2 regions of the Gluconobacter cerinus genome follow, and region 2 is predicted to be linked to the other one. Evidence: riboswitches for the same ligand, from Rfam matches in the RefSeq annotation. Region 2 holds a riboswitch; the other holds the start of a gene.
What was found. A riboswitch is a leader RNA that binds a small molecule or an ion and turns the genes downstream of it on or off. The one in region 2 is predicted to bind cobalamin.
Positions count from the first base shown of each region.

Region 1 (7,399 bases), 2.3 Mb from region 2:
CCAGACATCGCGCCAGCATCACACGCTGACGCTCGCCACCAGAAAGATTGCCAATCGGCCGTTTTAAAAAAGGTTCGACACGGAAATACTTGATCGCCGTTTGCAGAGCCGTGGTGTCCTGCTGTGCCTGAGGAGTGCCTCGAAACGGGAGACGGCCAAGAGCGATATAATCCTCAACTATGAATTCAGAAGTTACATCGTCGGTCTGGGAAAGCCACGCAATCTTGCGCGCTACCATTGGTCTGGAAAGGGCGCAGAGTTGCGTTCCTTCCAGAACTATCTCCCCTTCCGTCGGCGAAATTAATCCAGCGAGGAGCCTCAGAAGCGTGCTTTTCCCAGCACCATTGGGGCCAATAAGTGCAACATGCTCACCCTCCCTGACGGAGAGATCCGTCAAAGAGAGTATGCAGTCATACCCAGCACCATGCGTCTGAAGCACAACCTCAGACACGATCAGAAACCCGCCTGAACACTGATCGAGAAGGACCGCGGCGCCCCCAACATCACTTCACTCGGATAACTGGTATCAGCCCACTGAATGAAGTGCTTGTTTCCCACATTGTCTACCCGGCCATAAACCGTCACGCCACGATAGGCGTGCCACGCCGCGAAAAGATTGACGAGCGCATAGTCTTTCAGACTCAGGGTGTTGGCGTAATCGCCCTTGCGGGCAGATACGTAACGCATACCAGCTCCCAAATCGACCGGCAGATCTGCAACCCGGGACCAGACACCCCACAGGTTGGCCGTTACAGCCGGAACGTTCGGAACCTGGTTCCCGGAGGCATTCACTGACGCTGAAGGATGGAATGATCCATAACGAGACCACGTATAGGCAACATTTCCCGACAGGCTCCAGTGTTTGCCCAGCGTGAGGTCTCCCTGCCATTCCACACCCCTTGACTTTTGAACGCCCGCCGTTGCCACGCTGTCCACACCGGTAGCAACGAGAACTCGGGTACGGCGGATATCGTACAGAGACAGCGTAGAGGACAGGCGTCCTTTCCAGAAAGAACCCTTGGCGCCGATTTCTCCTTGTCTGGACTGACTCAGGCGTGAAAACTGGCCTTTATTAACCAGGAAGATATTGGAGCCCGGCGGATCTTCAGCCGTTGTGTACACGCCGTAGAGGCTGATGTTATCTGTCAGATCATAAACAGGGCCAATCCTGAAGTTGGCAGGATTGTAGTTCCCCTTGAAGCTGGTCGCAGGATTGAACGCACCGGACTGGCTATAATTCTGACGATCCAGTTTCAGCCAGTCATATCGAAATCCACCCACCACACGCAGATCGTCCCGCACCGTCAGGATGTCTTCCATGAAAATGCCTGCGTCCACCATGGTTGTGGGAGATTTCGTATACGGATATTCTCCCGCAAAACTCCCCACGGCCGTGCTTTCAGGGCTACTCAGAGAAACGCTGTCCGCATATGTCGCGTCCGGAAAACCACGATTCCGGATGAGCCGCACATAATACGCGTCTCCACCGACGACCAGACGGTTCTTCATTCCGAAAACATGAAAATCAAACTGACCATCCAGCGTGTCACCCACCTGATGCTGGTTCATATAAACATAGAACCGATCCCGGCCGACCCGACCGGGTGCAATGGCATTTCCCGCTGCGTCTGTCTGCCCGGCTGAACCGATATAGCTGTAGGATTCAGCGTTATTCCAGTTGCGCTTGGCGTAAAGGACATAGGTTTTATTGTGAAACGTCATGTTCTCCGTTGGCTGCCACGTCAGATGGAGCGTCGGGGTCACATTAACCGAGCCAGCTTTTGCATCCTTGGAATTGTAATAACGCCAGAGCGATGACCGGCTTACGCCTAACCCCTTGGAAGACGACAGCAGGCCGCCTACGCCATCATGGACCTGAGCCAGCGGGACCAAAGGGGTTCCGTAATATGTCGACAAGCGATCTGTCAGATAGTCGACGCCAAAGCGGGCTGTAAATTTCTTCGAAGGGTGCCAGAGCAACGTTGTCGTGAAATCGTTGCTGTGTGGGTCTGCGCCAGCAACGTATCCATCAGACGAGGTACGACTGAAATCACTTCGAATGGCCAAAGTGTCAGTAATGGGAACCGAACCGCCAACACCAGCATTCCATGTATTGAAACTGCCATAAGATACCAGAGCATTAGCATGCGGCCCATCAAACGCAGGGTCACGCGTTCGCATGTCCACCGTGCCCCCAACAGCGCCCTGCCCGTACAGAACAGACGACGGCCCCTTGAGAACCTGAACGCTCTCAAGATTGAAGCTGTTGAGCGGACGGTTCACCATCGTGGTCGGGCCGTAATAAATGCCATCTCGCAGGATCAGAACCTGATTTCCGCTGAAGCCGCGCATCATCATCTGCGCCGGACTTCCTGGAGATCCACCGGAAGAAACACCCGGTGCACTGTCTGCGGCGTCTTCAGCGTGCGCATAACCGCGCTGCTCCATCACGCTGCGCTGAATCACATTGATCGTCGCAGGATTATGTTGAACCGTCAGCCCAAGTCTGCCCCCGATAACAGCACTATCCTTCAGCGGCTGCGCCCGACCATGCGCCGTAATGTGTTCTTCTTTCGCTTTGGCCGCCGCCTTCCTGACGTCTTCTGTCTGGGCGAACGCAGGCTGAAAAACGGTCAATGCTGCGACGGGCAACACACCGACAAAACTGATTTTCCTCATGGATAACGCAAACTTCACTCAACAATGCGTCACTACGATGAGCAGGATGAACCATCCTGCTGCGTCAGGTGCACCCCGCCCTTTCGCTTCGTCCATGACCATTTTCGATGGCAGGTCTCCTGGCTTGCGGATCATCGGCAAATCGCGAGCCTTCCCAAGGCTGACGCCCCAGTGGCCGGGTTCATAGAACCCATCGTGATCAGCCTCACCGCTCACAGTTGCGGGGGCAGCCGCAGCATTTCACTGCGTTCCCTTTTCATCCCCTTCCGGGGAACCATCATTGAGCAGGGGCATAACCGAAACTCCCATATAGTCAAACACGTATGTTATAACATATCAATAACTGAAGTTATCAATTTGAACAATGGAGGCCCTTCGATCCTTGGAAGAGAAACCAAAACATGCCTAATCTCATGCTTCCCTACTCTGGACAGAAAGTGTCACAGGATGAAGCTCTGTCGTTTTGGTCCCTTGGATCAGGAAACACCCGGACTCATTGATGACACTGGCATGCTGCGAAGCCTCAAAGGGATTCTGCCTGATATTACGGCTGCCCACCTGTCTCCAGAGCAGCTTGACGCCTTACGGGCCATTAATCCGAGCACTCTCCCTGTCGTTTCAGAAGCACCACGCTACGGTATTCCGTTCTCAGGTGCCGGAAAGTATATCTGCATTGGCCTGAACTATCGGGATCATGCCGAGGAAGCAGGCCTTTCCCTCCCCTCAGAGCCAATCGTCTTCATGAAAGCCACCTCTGCCCTGACGGGACCGAACGATGGTATTCTGGTCCCCCGACATGCCACCACAGTGGATTGGGAAGTCGAACTCGCAGTCATTATTGGCACAAAAGCGTCCTACATCTCCCCCGAGAAGGCTTTGGAGCACGTGGCGGGATATTGTGTCGCCAATGATGTCTCTGAACGCTCATTTCAGATGCAGACAAGCCAGTGGGACAAAGGCAAAGGCTGCGATTCATTCGGGCCCCTGGGGCCATGGCTTGTGACGACCGATGAAATCGCCGATCCGCAAGCACTCTCCATGCGGTTAGATGTCAACGGACGCCGTCGGCAGACGGGGCATACCTCCAACATGATCTTTGACGTCCGCAGCATCATTTCACATGTCAGCCACTACATGACCCTGATGCCGGGCGATATCATTGCCACAGGAACACCTGCCGGCGTCGGAATGGGCATCAAGCCTCACCCAGTCTATCTCGAACCAGGGGATGTCGTAGAGTTGGAAATCGAAGGGCTTGGCATTCAAAGGCAGACCGTGAAGGCCAATTCTTAGCTGAATCGACAGGAAAACGTCTCTTACGAAGCGATTCTTAAAAAACACCCATTTTCATAATTATTTTTTTGTACGAACCACTTGCCCGCTCAACATCGCAGGAATGCTGCCTACAATGTAACAACTGCGAAGATGCGTGAATTAAAGATTGAAGTTTCTGAGAATGAATATCATTTGTAACTTTAGAAATACGGGAAAGTCAGCTGAAATTCTCGTGAAAATTCATTTTCCAGGAGGCAGTTAGCCCTTTCCATGAGACTTCCAGCGTCGAACGTTCCTCAACGTACACATCTAGGCCCAATGCTTTTTACAGCACTTTTGCTGTCAGGCACGTGGAATGGCGCCTTTGCCGCCACCACCGATGACGTATTTCCAGAAGCTCGTAAGAAATCAGCTTCAACGACCGGTCTTAAAGAGGAACGTTCCGCTTCATCAAAGTCGCAGAGCACACAACAGAAACACGCGTCACAAGAAGATGAGCCCCCCGGCAGCATTGAGCAGCTTCTGGTGCAGGGTCATCGCCGCAATGCCTCTACGGATGGTACCGGCACTTACACGGTTTCTGCGGTCTCCACGACGAAAATGCTCCTCAAACCGCTGGACGTTCCACAATCCATCTCGGTCCTCAGCAGCCAGCAGATGAAGGACCAGAACCTCAATACGGTTGATGCTGCGCTCAAACAGGTCGCGGGCGTGAACGTCAATATGTATGGTGACGGAACGGGCGGTTACACTGCCCGCGGCTTCACGCTACAGGCTCAGTATGACGGTGTTCCGTCCATGAGTGGGCTGACTTTAAGCCAGCAGTATGATCTGGCCATCTACGATCGTATTGAAGTTCTGCGTGGACCAGACGGCATGCTTCAAGGCTCCAGCACACCCGGCGGGAGTGTCAATTTCGTCCACAAGCGTCCGACTGATGACTTTCAGGGCAATGCTTCGTTCTCGGCTGGCTCATGGAACAATTACCATGCCACCCTTGATGTCGGCGGCCCTCTCGCGCACTCGAAAATTGTCTCAGCACGACTTGTCGTCGCAGGCACCGACCGCAACCAGTTCTACAACAATGCCTATGATCGTCGCTGGACGATTTATGGCGTTACAGATGTGCACTTAACGCGGCATGACACCCTGACAGTCTCCGTGACGTCTCAAAGTAACGATACAACCCGTTATATGGGGCTTCCCCGTGCCAGTAATGGCGCGGATCTGAACTTGCCGACGAGCACGTTGGTGGGGGCCAACTGGGGCAAATCCGAAGTCCCGATGACTGAAGTTGAGGCACAACTGGAGCATCTGTTCTCTCATGGCTGGCGCGGGCGCCTCAACTACCGTCACCGAACCGCAGCCACCACACTGCAATACGCTTATCTCAACGCGTATAACGCGTCCGCAAAGACTGGAAATTTCGTCGCAGCCAATACACGGTATGACGAGACGAATGATGGCCTGGACGCCTACGTCACCGGGCCGCTTCACCTCTTCGGGCAGAAACATGTTCTGATGATGGGAGCGAACTACGATCGCTATCTCTATGAAGGCGGCGGTGCCAGTGCAAACTCGCGGACCTACACGGCGCTCGCAGGTATCCCAATCAATGCGAACAATGCCATTCCGTCTCTGGCTCTCCCTACTATTACCAATCGCTACTGGGAGCCATCCACGCAGTGGGGCGTGTATGGTCAGGCACAGATCAAGCCTGTTTCACGCTTTTCCATCCTGATTGGTGGCCGGGTAAGCGGATATGTCAGCAAAACGCGTCGTATTTCCCCAACCGTTGGTGCCACCAGCACCGATATCGATCAGCAGGGCATCCTGACCCCTTACATCGGCGGCGTTCTGCACCTGTGGCCGAATGTCACGGCTTATGTCAGCTACGTTTCGACTTTCTCGCCTCAGTCTGCGTTTGATACCACCGGGCGCCTTGCGCCTGTCCGAGGCAATCAGCTCGAAGGTGGTATCAAGGGAGAGTTCTTCCACGGGCACCTGGGCATGACCCTGTCTGGCTACAAAATTATCCAGAAAAACGAAGCCATCTATAACGGCACCATCGGCGCCATCTGTGGGCCCGGTGGCGTGGATGACTGCTACGTCGCGACAGGCAAAACACGCAGCCAGGGTGCCGAAGCAGAGCTGATTGGCCGTCCTATTGAGGGCTGGGACATCAATGCCAGCTATACTTATAACGACAACCGGATCGTCAATAACGGTAGCGCCACACAGTCTGGCCTGACCTATGCTGGCAACTCGCCCAAGCATCTGTGGAAGCTCTGGACACACTACCGGTTCGAGCCATATCGCGGGGCACAAAAAAATGTCTGGAGTATCGGCGGCGGGTTCAACGCTCAAACGAGTACTTTCGGAACAAACCGTACCGTGACGCAGGACGGATACATCATTGGGTCCATCCAGGCTGGATACCAATGGAACAAGTATCTTTCCCTCTCCGCAACACTGAACAATATCGCCAACAAGCGATATTATCAGCGCCTGGGAAATCTTTACTACTACAACTACTACGGAGAGCCACGGAACTTCATGTTTACGCTCCGCTCTAATTTCTGAGGCAAATCTCAGCTGGCTTCATAAACTCTTTGATTATGCGCGGGGCTCCATAGATATGGATGTGCCGCGTTCAAAGCTTGGGGGGCCGTCTTCTCCGTATGCGTATCCGGGCCAATCGTGCCCGGGTCGGTCTGTCTGGCCCACAGCAGTATCATGATAAGCCCGGCGATCAGGATAATGATTGTCAGAAGAACCCAGCGTTTTTCCATGATTTTTGCTCCTTGTGGCAATCAGTCACGCTTTTTGGCTGGCCGTTTGGATCATAAATCGGAGCTGGACCCAAGGTTTCCGCTACACACAAGGAAATAACTCACTGACACCAGAACGGGACGTCCTTCGAAAAAGTCTTCCATCGCTTGGGAAGTTTCTTAAGGATCTTTTTCCGCTCCCGATGCGCCATGTGAACAATCGCATCTCCTGCTTCGGCGAGGTCCGGCCTTTCTTTTATCGCCTGCCTGACCAGAGCCTCTGCCGTTGCTGCATCGTTGAAACGACCAAACAGGTCCTGCAAATCCTTGCAATGGCCCATATAAGTTTCAACGCGGCTCCCCTTATACAAAGGAAGAATGCTCTCAATACTATAGCGCAGCCCCTTCAGAGATTTACGGACGTCATGCAACTGGCGGTCTGACAGGTGCCCGATGTGATGACCCCGATGCTGGACTTTACGCGCCATTCGATCGAGCAGAACAGGGGCATGGTCTTCCAAAAGCGCGTCAGCAGTCTCGGCTCCGAAAAGAGCTGCCGGGTCTTCCGTGCTGTGTCCAAGAGAAAGTAACGTAGACGTTATGCTCGGATCAGTCAGTTTCTGTCGCATCTCCGCCAGTGCAGACACTCGCTTTTCTTTGGCTAACTGAACGAA
Region 1 is NZ_JAOQNM010000001.1:3,234,677-3,242,075, forward strand. It holds gene M2305_RS14905 (ABC transporter ATP-binding protein) at 1-451, opposite strand, end outside; gene M2305_RS14910 (TonB-dependent receptor) at 454-2,679, opposite strand; cobalamin riboswitch at 2,772-2,973, opposite strand; gene M2305_RS14915 (fumarylacetoacetate hydrolase family protein) at 3,127-3,972, shown strand; gene M2305_RS14920 (TonB-dependent siderophore receptor) at 4,273-6,537, shown strand; gene M2305_RS14925 (hypothetical protein) at 6,546-6,746, opposite strand; gene M2305_RS14930 (CHAD domain-containing protein) at 6,848-7,399, opposite strand, start outside.
Region 1: it holds a riboswitch for cobalamin, as region 2 does, so the genes downstream of both, M2305_RS14910 (TonB-dependent receptor) here and metE (5-methyltetrahydropteroyltriglutamate--homocysteine S-methyltransferase) in region 2, are expected to answer to the same signal.

Region 2 (7,399 bases):
GCTCTCCCGATGACCAGAACCCGGCTTGCACCGCCCCCTGTTTCACCGTGCGAGCCAACGGAAACTGTGCTGCTTTTCAAACGCTTTTAGATGGAAAAGGAGAAGGTCCATGACCCGCTATCTGATGCTTCTGGCCTGCCTGACCGGTTTTGCCGCCCTGTCTGGCACGGCGTCAGCCGCGACACGCGACGAGCAGAAACAGGCCTGCCAAGGTGATGCCATCCGCCTGTGCACGTTTGCCATTCCTAACGAAGCCAAGATTACAGCCTGTATGAGAAAGAAGATGGATCAGCTCAGCCCGAAATGCCGGGCGATGTTTGAACCAGCTCCGCAGAAAAATACTGCGACAACAAAGCCCAAAAACTGAGACGTTTACCCTCTTGTCGTAATCGTGAAGATGGGCAGACGACGTTCAGACCAGCATTTACCTGAGGCACTTGCATATTAGGTGCCTTCTCGTTCTTCCGTCAGGATTGCACGAAGGCAGCGTTTTCATTATTGGATAACATATGAAAACACCCCGTCAGTACGGTCGTCGCAAGGTTACGCTCAAGGATGTAGCGGCACAGGTCGGGGTGTCCCACACGACAGTCTCGAATGCCTATATCCGGCCGGGCCAACTCTCGGCTGCGCTGAGGGAAAAGATCTTCGCGGCGGCACAGGAGCTTGGATATACAGGCCCTGATCCGGCAGCGAAACAGCTTGCGACCGGGCATTCCGGGGCACTGGGCTTTCTCTTCAGTGAAGATCTTCCATACGCATTTTCTGATCCTGCCGTTCTCGCCGTGCTGAACGGCGTCGCAAAAAGCTGCGATGAGATGGAAACGGATCTGGCCCTGATTTCAGCAGGCAGCAGCCTCCGCAACATGAACACACCTGTTTCGCTAGGCAATGCTGCGGTCGACGGGTACATCCTTTATTCCGTGGCCCCCGATAGCCGGTGCGTTTTGATGGCGCAGCAGCGGAACGTTCCGCTCGTTGTGGTGGACCAGCCCCGTTTGGACAACGTGCCATATGTCGGCATTGATGACCGTGGAGCCGCCTACAACGCGGCAAAGACCCTGCTTGAGCTAGGACACCGTCGCTTCGGTATCCTGTCTCTCAAAACAGCCCATGACGACTATTTTGGCATCCTGACAGCCAAGCGTCGCGCCAATATTGCACACAGCACGATTGCCATGCGTCTTGAGGGGTACTTAACAGCCCTTCAGGAAGCCGGTATTGCCCCCGAAAACGTGCCGGCCTGGGAAATTCCGATCAACTCTGAAGAGTCCGGTGCTGAAGGCGCGCGCTTTCTACTGAACCGACAGAATGCGCCGACAGCAATTCTGGCAATGAGCGACCGCGTTGCAATTGGCGCCATGCAGACAATTCGTGCGGCGGGTCTCAGCATTCCTGAAGACGTGTCGATTTTTGGATTTGATGACATTCCTGCCGCTGCCCTGTCGGACCTCAGCACAATCCGCCAGCCTCATGAGCGCAAAGGCATGGAGGCAGTCCGTCTCCTGACCCAGCAGGACGGCCGCCAGAACAAGAACGTCATTCTGGAAACAGAACTCGTCGCTCGCGGCAGCATTGGTCCAGCCCCCAAGGGCTGAACCGCACTGTATTAGCGGGCGACGTTCAGAAGCCCGGCAATACTGTCGATCTGGAAATCCGGCTTCAGATCAATGCACTGCGTTGCAGACCCGTGCCCATAACTCGCCCAGCAGGATGCAATGCCACTATTGCGGGCAAACCCAAGATCTGCCGCCGTGTCACCAACCATTAGAAAATTCGATGCAGGAACTTCCGGGAACAACGGCCGCACACGGTCCGTCATAACGCGGGGGTCTGGCTTGTGCGGGTAGGCTGGTTCGGACGCAATCACATTGCTGATCCACCCACCAAGCCCGAAGCGCTCGATACTGGCATGAACAGTTGGAGCATGTTTGTTGCTGAGAATTACCAGCGTTGCCCCGTCAGCCTTAAGATCGTCGAGTACTGACTTCACCCCGTCAAACAGAACGGTCTCTTCCTGATCGGCTTTAGGGTAATATGCCCGATAGTGACGAACAAAAGCCTGTGCATCATCAACATCACTGTCGGGAACGATCGCCTGAAACAGCGTCTGAAGCGTCCCACCCTTTGACAGCTGATGCTTCAGGGCGTCTGATGAAGGGCCCTTGTAGCCGCTGGCTTCAAAGGCTTCCTTCAGGCTGCGAAGAATGGCCGGCTGCGTTTCCGCCAGAGTACCATCGTAGTCGAGAAGAACGATCGGGAATCTTGTCATTCCCTTTTGTCACCCCGTTTACGCAGGAAATCCAGCCCTCTCCGTTTCAGATCGGACGTCGCCCAAGAAGGCGGCAAAGGGCTGATGCTGTATCTGCATGATTCAACGTATAGAAATGGAATTGCTCCACCCCTTCAGCTTTAAGTGTCTGACAAAGCCGGTCTGCAATCGTGGCCGCGACAAACGCCCGCGCCTGGGGCGTTTCATCCAATCCATCGAACAGGTCGCGCATCCACTTCGGCACGTTTGCACCACACATATCGGCAAACTTCCAGGCCTGCGCAGCACTTCCAACCGGAAGAATACCCGGCACGATCGGCCGCTCGATTCCAATGGCCGCAGCGCGGTCCCGGAAGCGTAGAAATGTGTCCGCTTCGAAGAAGAACTGCGTCAAAGCCCGGTCCGCACCCGCATCAATCTTCGCTCGCAGATGCTCCAGATCCGACTGCGGGCTAAGCGCGGCAGGATGCGTTTCCGGATACGCCGCAACGGAAATTTCGAACGGCGCAATCTCCTTCAATCCGCGCACCAGATCCACAGCCCCCGCGTAGCCTTCCGGATGAGGCTCATAGACGCCCCCGGCTGACGGTGGCGGATCGCCACGCAGGGCCACAATGTGCTTCACACCCGCGTCCCAGTACGCTTGCGCCACAGCATTGACGTCTTCCTTGGAAGCCCCCACGCAGGTCAGATGCCCAGCCATTGGCGCGCCAGTTTCCCGAACCATGTCTTTAAGGGTGGCCAGGGTGCGGTCCCGTGTTGACCCACCTGCCCCATACGTCACGGACATGAACTGCGGACCAAAAGCAGCTAGCGTTTTTGCGTTTTCCAGCAGCGTGGCGGCTGCCTTTTCCGACTTTGCAGGAAAAAACTCGAACGAAATTGCGGGCAGAGGCCCTGTCTGTGCGGGCATCACGCCAGCTCCTTATTCAATAATTCAGCTTAGTTGGGGCGTTGGCCGAGCCAGAGTTTCACAGTCAGTTCGCCCTCAAGAGCCACTGGCTCTGCGGGAACTAGACCCGCAGCGCGAAACCACATCGCCATCTGCGCATCGGTGAACCCAAGCCGGACATGCGCATCCCGTGTGCGAAGTTCTTCCCGGTTATGGGAGGCAAAATCGATAATCAGCAATCGACCGTTGGCATCCAGAATACGCGCGGCTTCCGCAATCACAGCAGCCGGATGTTGCGCATAGTGCAGAACCTGATGCATGACCGCGACATCGGCTGAATGCTCCGGCAGCGGAAGGGCCTGAAAGTCCCCTTGCCGCAGATCAGCCTGCTCCAGACCAGCTTCCGCCAGTTTGGTACGCGCCAGCCGCAGCATGGCGGGACTGCGATCAAACCCGATGACTGTTTGAGCGCCGACCCCCAGCAGCTCCATCATGCGACCTGTTCCCGTGCCTATATCCACGAGCCGGCCGATCGGAGATGCTGAAAGCGTCTTTACGATCGCTGCTTCGACCTCCTGTTCGGACACATGCAAGGAACGCAATGCGTCCCATTCTGCTGCGTGGGTTTCAAACCAGTCTTCCGCCGCGAGCGCACGAACATCCCGAATGGCCTGCAAGCGAATACGATCCGCACGGATTTCCGCCGGTTCCCGCGCAGTCCATCGATCCAGCGCCATAAAGACAGGCTCCAGACGTTCCGGAACACCCAAAGTCAAAAAGACCCAACTTCCTTCCTTGCGGCGCTCAATCAATCCCGCATCTGCCAGGATCTTCACATGCCGTGACACGCGGGGCTGACTTTGCCCGAGCACCTGCGCCACCTCGCCGATGGACAGTTCCATCTCGCGCAGAAGGGCCAGAATCCGCAGACGGGTCATGTCTGCCAGTGCCTGGAAAATGATGAGGGCCTGTTCCATACGGATTTACATATAAGGAGTTCTTTATATGAGCAAGAGCTATTGACTCTTTTTCAGAACATGCGGCAGTCATAAGGCTTGTCATGGATCCATGTCGGATGTTCACGCATCCGGCTTGGCTAAGAGGGAAGCCGGTGCAAAGCCGGCGCTGCCCCCGCAACTGTCAGCGGCGAGTGCCGATTCCATACAGGCCACTGGGCGAAAGTCCGGGAAGGCGGAATCAGCGCGGAGACCCGTAAGCCAGGAGACCTGCCACGGCACATAACATCCTCCGGCGGGGCGTTCCGGACGGGTCACGCATGTCTCCACGCCGCACATTTCCTGTTCGGGGCGTGAACGATCCTGCATGCCCTGCGAGCGCACTGCCACGAACCTGTCGAGGCTTTCATGACCGTCCGCGTCGCAACTCTGGGCTTTCCGCGTATCGGCACCCGCCGTGAACTGAAAACCGCTCTTGAACAGTACTGGGCGGGAAATTCCTCCGCCGATGATCTACTTTCCACAGCCGCATCCCTTCGAGCGTCCGCCTGGCAGCGCCAGAAAGACCTCGGTGCCGAGATCATCCCTTCCAACGATTTTTCGCTTTACGATCATGTGCTGGATACATCCGCAATGGTCGGTGCTGTTCCTGCCATTTACGGCAACGTGCAGGGCAAGGTGGACTTGGGAACCTACTTCGCCATGTCCCGCGGCTCCCAGACGACATCCGAAGAGTGTGGCTGCGGTCATGCTCATGGCGCACCTCAGGACGTTCCTGCCGCCGAAATGACCAAGTGGTTTGACACGAACTACCATTACCTTGTCCCGCAATTCACAGCAGACCAGACGTTCCGCCTCGCCTCCACAAAAGCGGTGGACGAATATCGGGAAGCCAAGACGCTTGGGATTGAGACACGCCCTGTTCTGCTCGGTCCTGTCAGTTTCCTGCTTCTGGGAAAATGTGACGGCCCGGCGTTTGCTCGCCTTGATCTGCTCCCTGCCCTGCTACCCGTTTATGAACAGGTTCTGAAAACCCTCCAAGCAGAAGGCGCAGACTGGGTTCAGATTGACGAGCCGTGTCTTGTTCTGGATCTGCCGGACAATGCTGCCGCAGCTTTCAAAACGACCTACAACACTCTGACAGCCGCTGTTCCAGACCTCAAACTGATGCTCGCCACTTATTTCGGTGCGCTCGGAGACAATCAGGACATCGCCCTAAGCCTGCCAGTTCACGGCCTGCATGTAGATCTTGTCCGCGCTCCCGAGCAGCTTGCATCCATCCTGGAAAAAGCACGACCTGACCTACTGCTATCTCTCGGCGTAGTGGATGGGCGAAATATCTGGAAGGCCGACCTGAACGCGCTTCTGGACCATCTTGAACCGCTGGCGCGCCAGCGTGACCTGATCCTTGCGCCGTCCTGCTCTCTCCTCCACACACCGATTGATCTGGAACGGGAGACAGATCTGGACGCGGATGTGAAATCCTGGCTCGCATTCGCCGTTCAGAAAATTGAGGAGTTGCACACACTGGCGCGCGCGCTGAATGAAGGCCGGGGCGCTGTGCAAACCACTTTAGCCGAAAATGCTGCGGCGCTTCAGGCACGTCGCTCTTCCACAAAAATCAACAATCCTGCCGTTCAGGCACGCTCTGCAGATCGCAACCCAGCTCTCGCCCAGCGCCATTCACCCTTCCCCGCGCGCCGTCCGTTGCAACAGGCCAAACTCAAGCTGCCTTTGTATCCGACGACAACAATCGGTTCCTTCCCCCAGACACCTGAAGTCCGCAAAGCCCGTGCGGATCATGCACGAGGAGAGCTCTCTTCCGAGACTTACGACGCCTTCCTGCGGGAAGAAACCGCCCGGACCATCCGCTGGCAGGAAGAGATTGATCTTGATGTGCTGGTGCATGGCGAGTTTGAGCGCAATGACATGGTGCAATATTTCGGAGAGCAGCTTTCCGGCTTTGCGTTCACGAAGCACGCCTGGGTTCAGTCCTACGGATCTCGCTATGTCCGGCCCCCCATCATTTTCGGAGATGTGTCACGCCCAAAAGCCATGACGGTTGAGTGGTGGGAATACGCCCAATCCCTCACCAACCGCCCTGTGAAAGGCATGCTGACGGGGCCCGTCACGATCCTGAACTGGTCTTTCGTACGAGACGATCAGCCGCGTGCGGAAACATGCCGACAGATCGCTTTCGCGATCCGGGATGAAGTGTGCGATCTGGAAAAAGCCGGGTGCGGCATCATCCAGATTGATGAAGCCGCCTTGCGTGAAGGCCTGCCGCTCCGTCGCGCAGACTGGCAATCCTATCTGGACTGGGCCGTGGAGAGCTTCCGCATTTCAGCCTCGGGTGTGCAGGACGCCACACAGATCCACACCCATATGTGCTACTCGGAATTCAACGATATTATTGCCGCCATTGGCGCAATGGATGCGGATGTGATTTCGATTGAAACCGCCCGCTCCCGCATGGAACTACTCGATGCGTTCGCAGCCTATCGCTACCCTGCGGAAATCGGGCCGGGCGTTTACGATATCCATTCCCCACGCGTGCCGTCTGTCGAGGAAATGGTGGACCTGCTTCGGACAGCCAGCAAAGTCATCAGCCCGGATGCCCTTTGGGTCAATCCGGATTGCGGACTGAAAACCCGCCAATGGCCGGAGACGAAAGCTGCACTCATCAACATGGTTGCGGCAGCCCATTATATGCGCCCATAAACCAGCGAGTAGATGGGGTGGATCACCACCCCATCATACGCAATTACCAGATTTTGACGCGCTGATCCGGGGTCAGATAGAGCTTGTCACTCGGCTGTACATTCCAGGCTCTGTACCAGAGATCCACGTTGTGCATCGGGATGTTTACCCGAGCTTTCGGCGGCGAGTGCGGGTCGATAACAACCATCTGCTTCTCCGTGTCTGGACGAACCTTCTCACGCCAGACCTGTGCCCATCCCATGAACACGCGCTGATCGCCCGTCAGACCATCAATGACCGGAGCTGGCTTCCCATTCAGGGAGGCATGGTAAGCATCCAGCGCCAGTGTCAGCCCACCAAGATCGGCAATGTTTTCGCCCATCGTGAGCTTACCGTTCACATGCACGCCCGGCTGAACCTCGAACGCGTCATACTGCGCACCAAACCGATCTGCGAGCTTCTGAAAGCGCGCTTCGTCTTCCTTTGTCCACCAGTTCCGCAGACGCCCCTTGTCGTCGTACTTGCGGCCTTTGTCATCAAAAGAATGGGTCATTTCATGCCCGATGACACCACCGATCG
Region 2 is NZ_JAOQNM010000001.1:950,311-957,709, forward strand. It holds gene M2305_RS04430 (ArsR/SmtB family transcription factor) at 1-13, shown strand, start outside; gene M2305_RS04435 (hypothetical protein) at 110-367, shown strand; gene M2305_RS04440 (LacI family DNA-binding transcriptional regulator) at 510-1,598, shown strand; gene M2305_RS04445 (HAD family hydrolase) at 1,610-2,272, opposite strand; gene metF (methylenetetrahydrofolate reductase [NAD(P)H]) at 2,319-3,185, opposite strand; gene M2305_RS04455 (ArsR/SmtB family transcription factor) at 3,215-4,141, opposite strand; cobalamin riboswitch at 4,209-4,412, shown strand; gene metE (5-methyltetrahydropteroyltriglutamate--homocysteine S-methyltransferase) at 4,529-6,841, shown strand; gene M2305_RS04465 (M13 family metallopeptidase) at 6,885-7,399, opposite strand, start outside.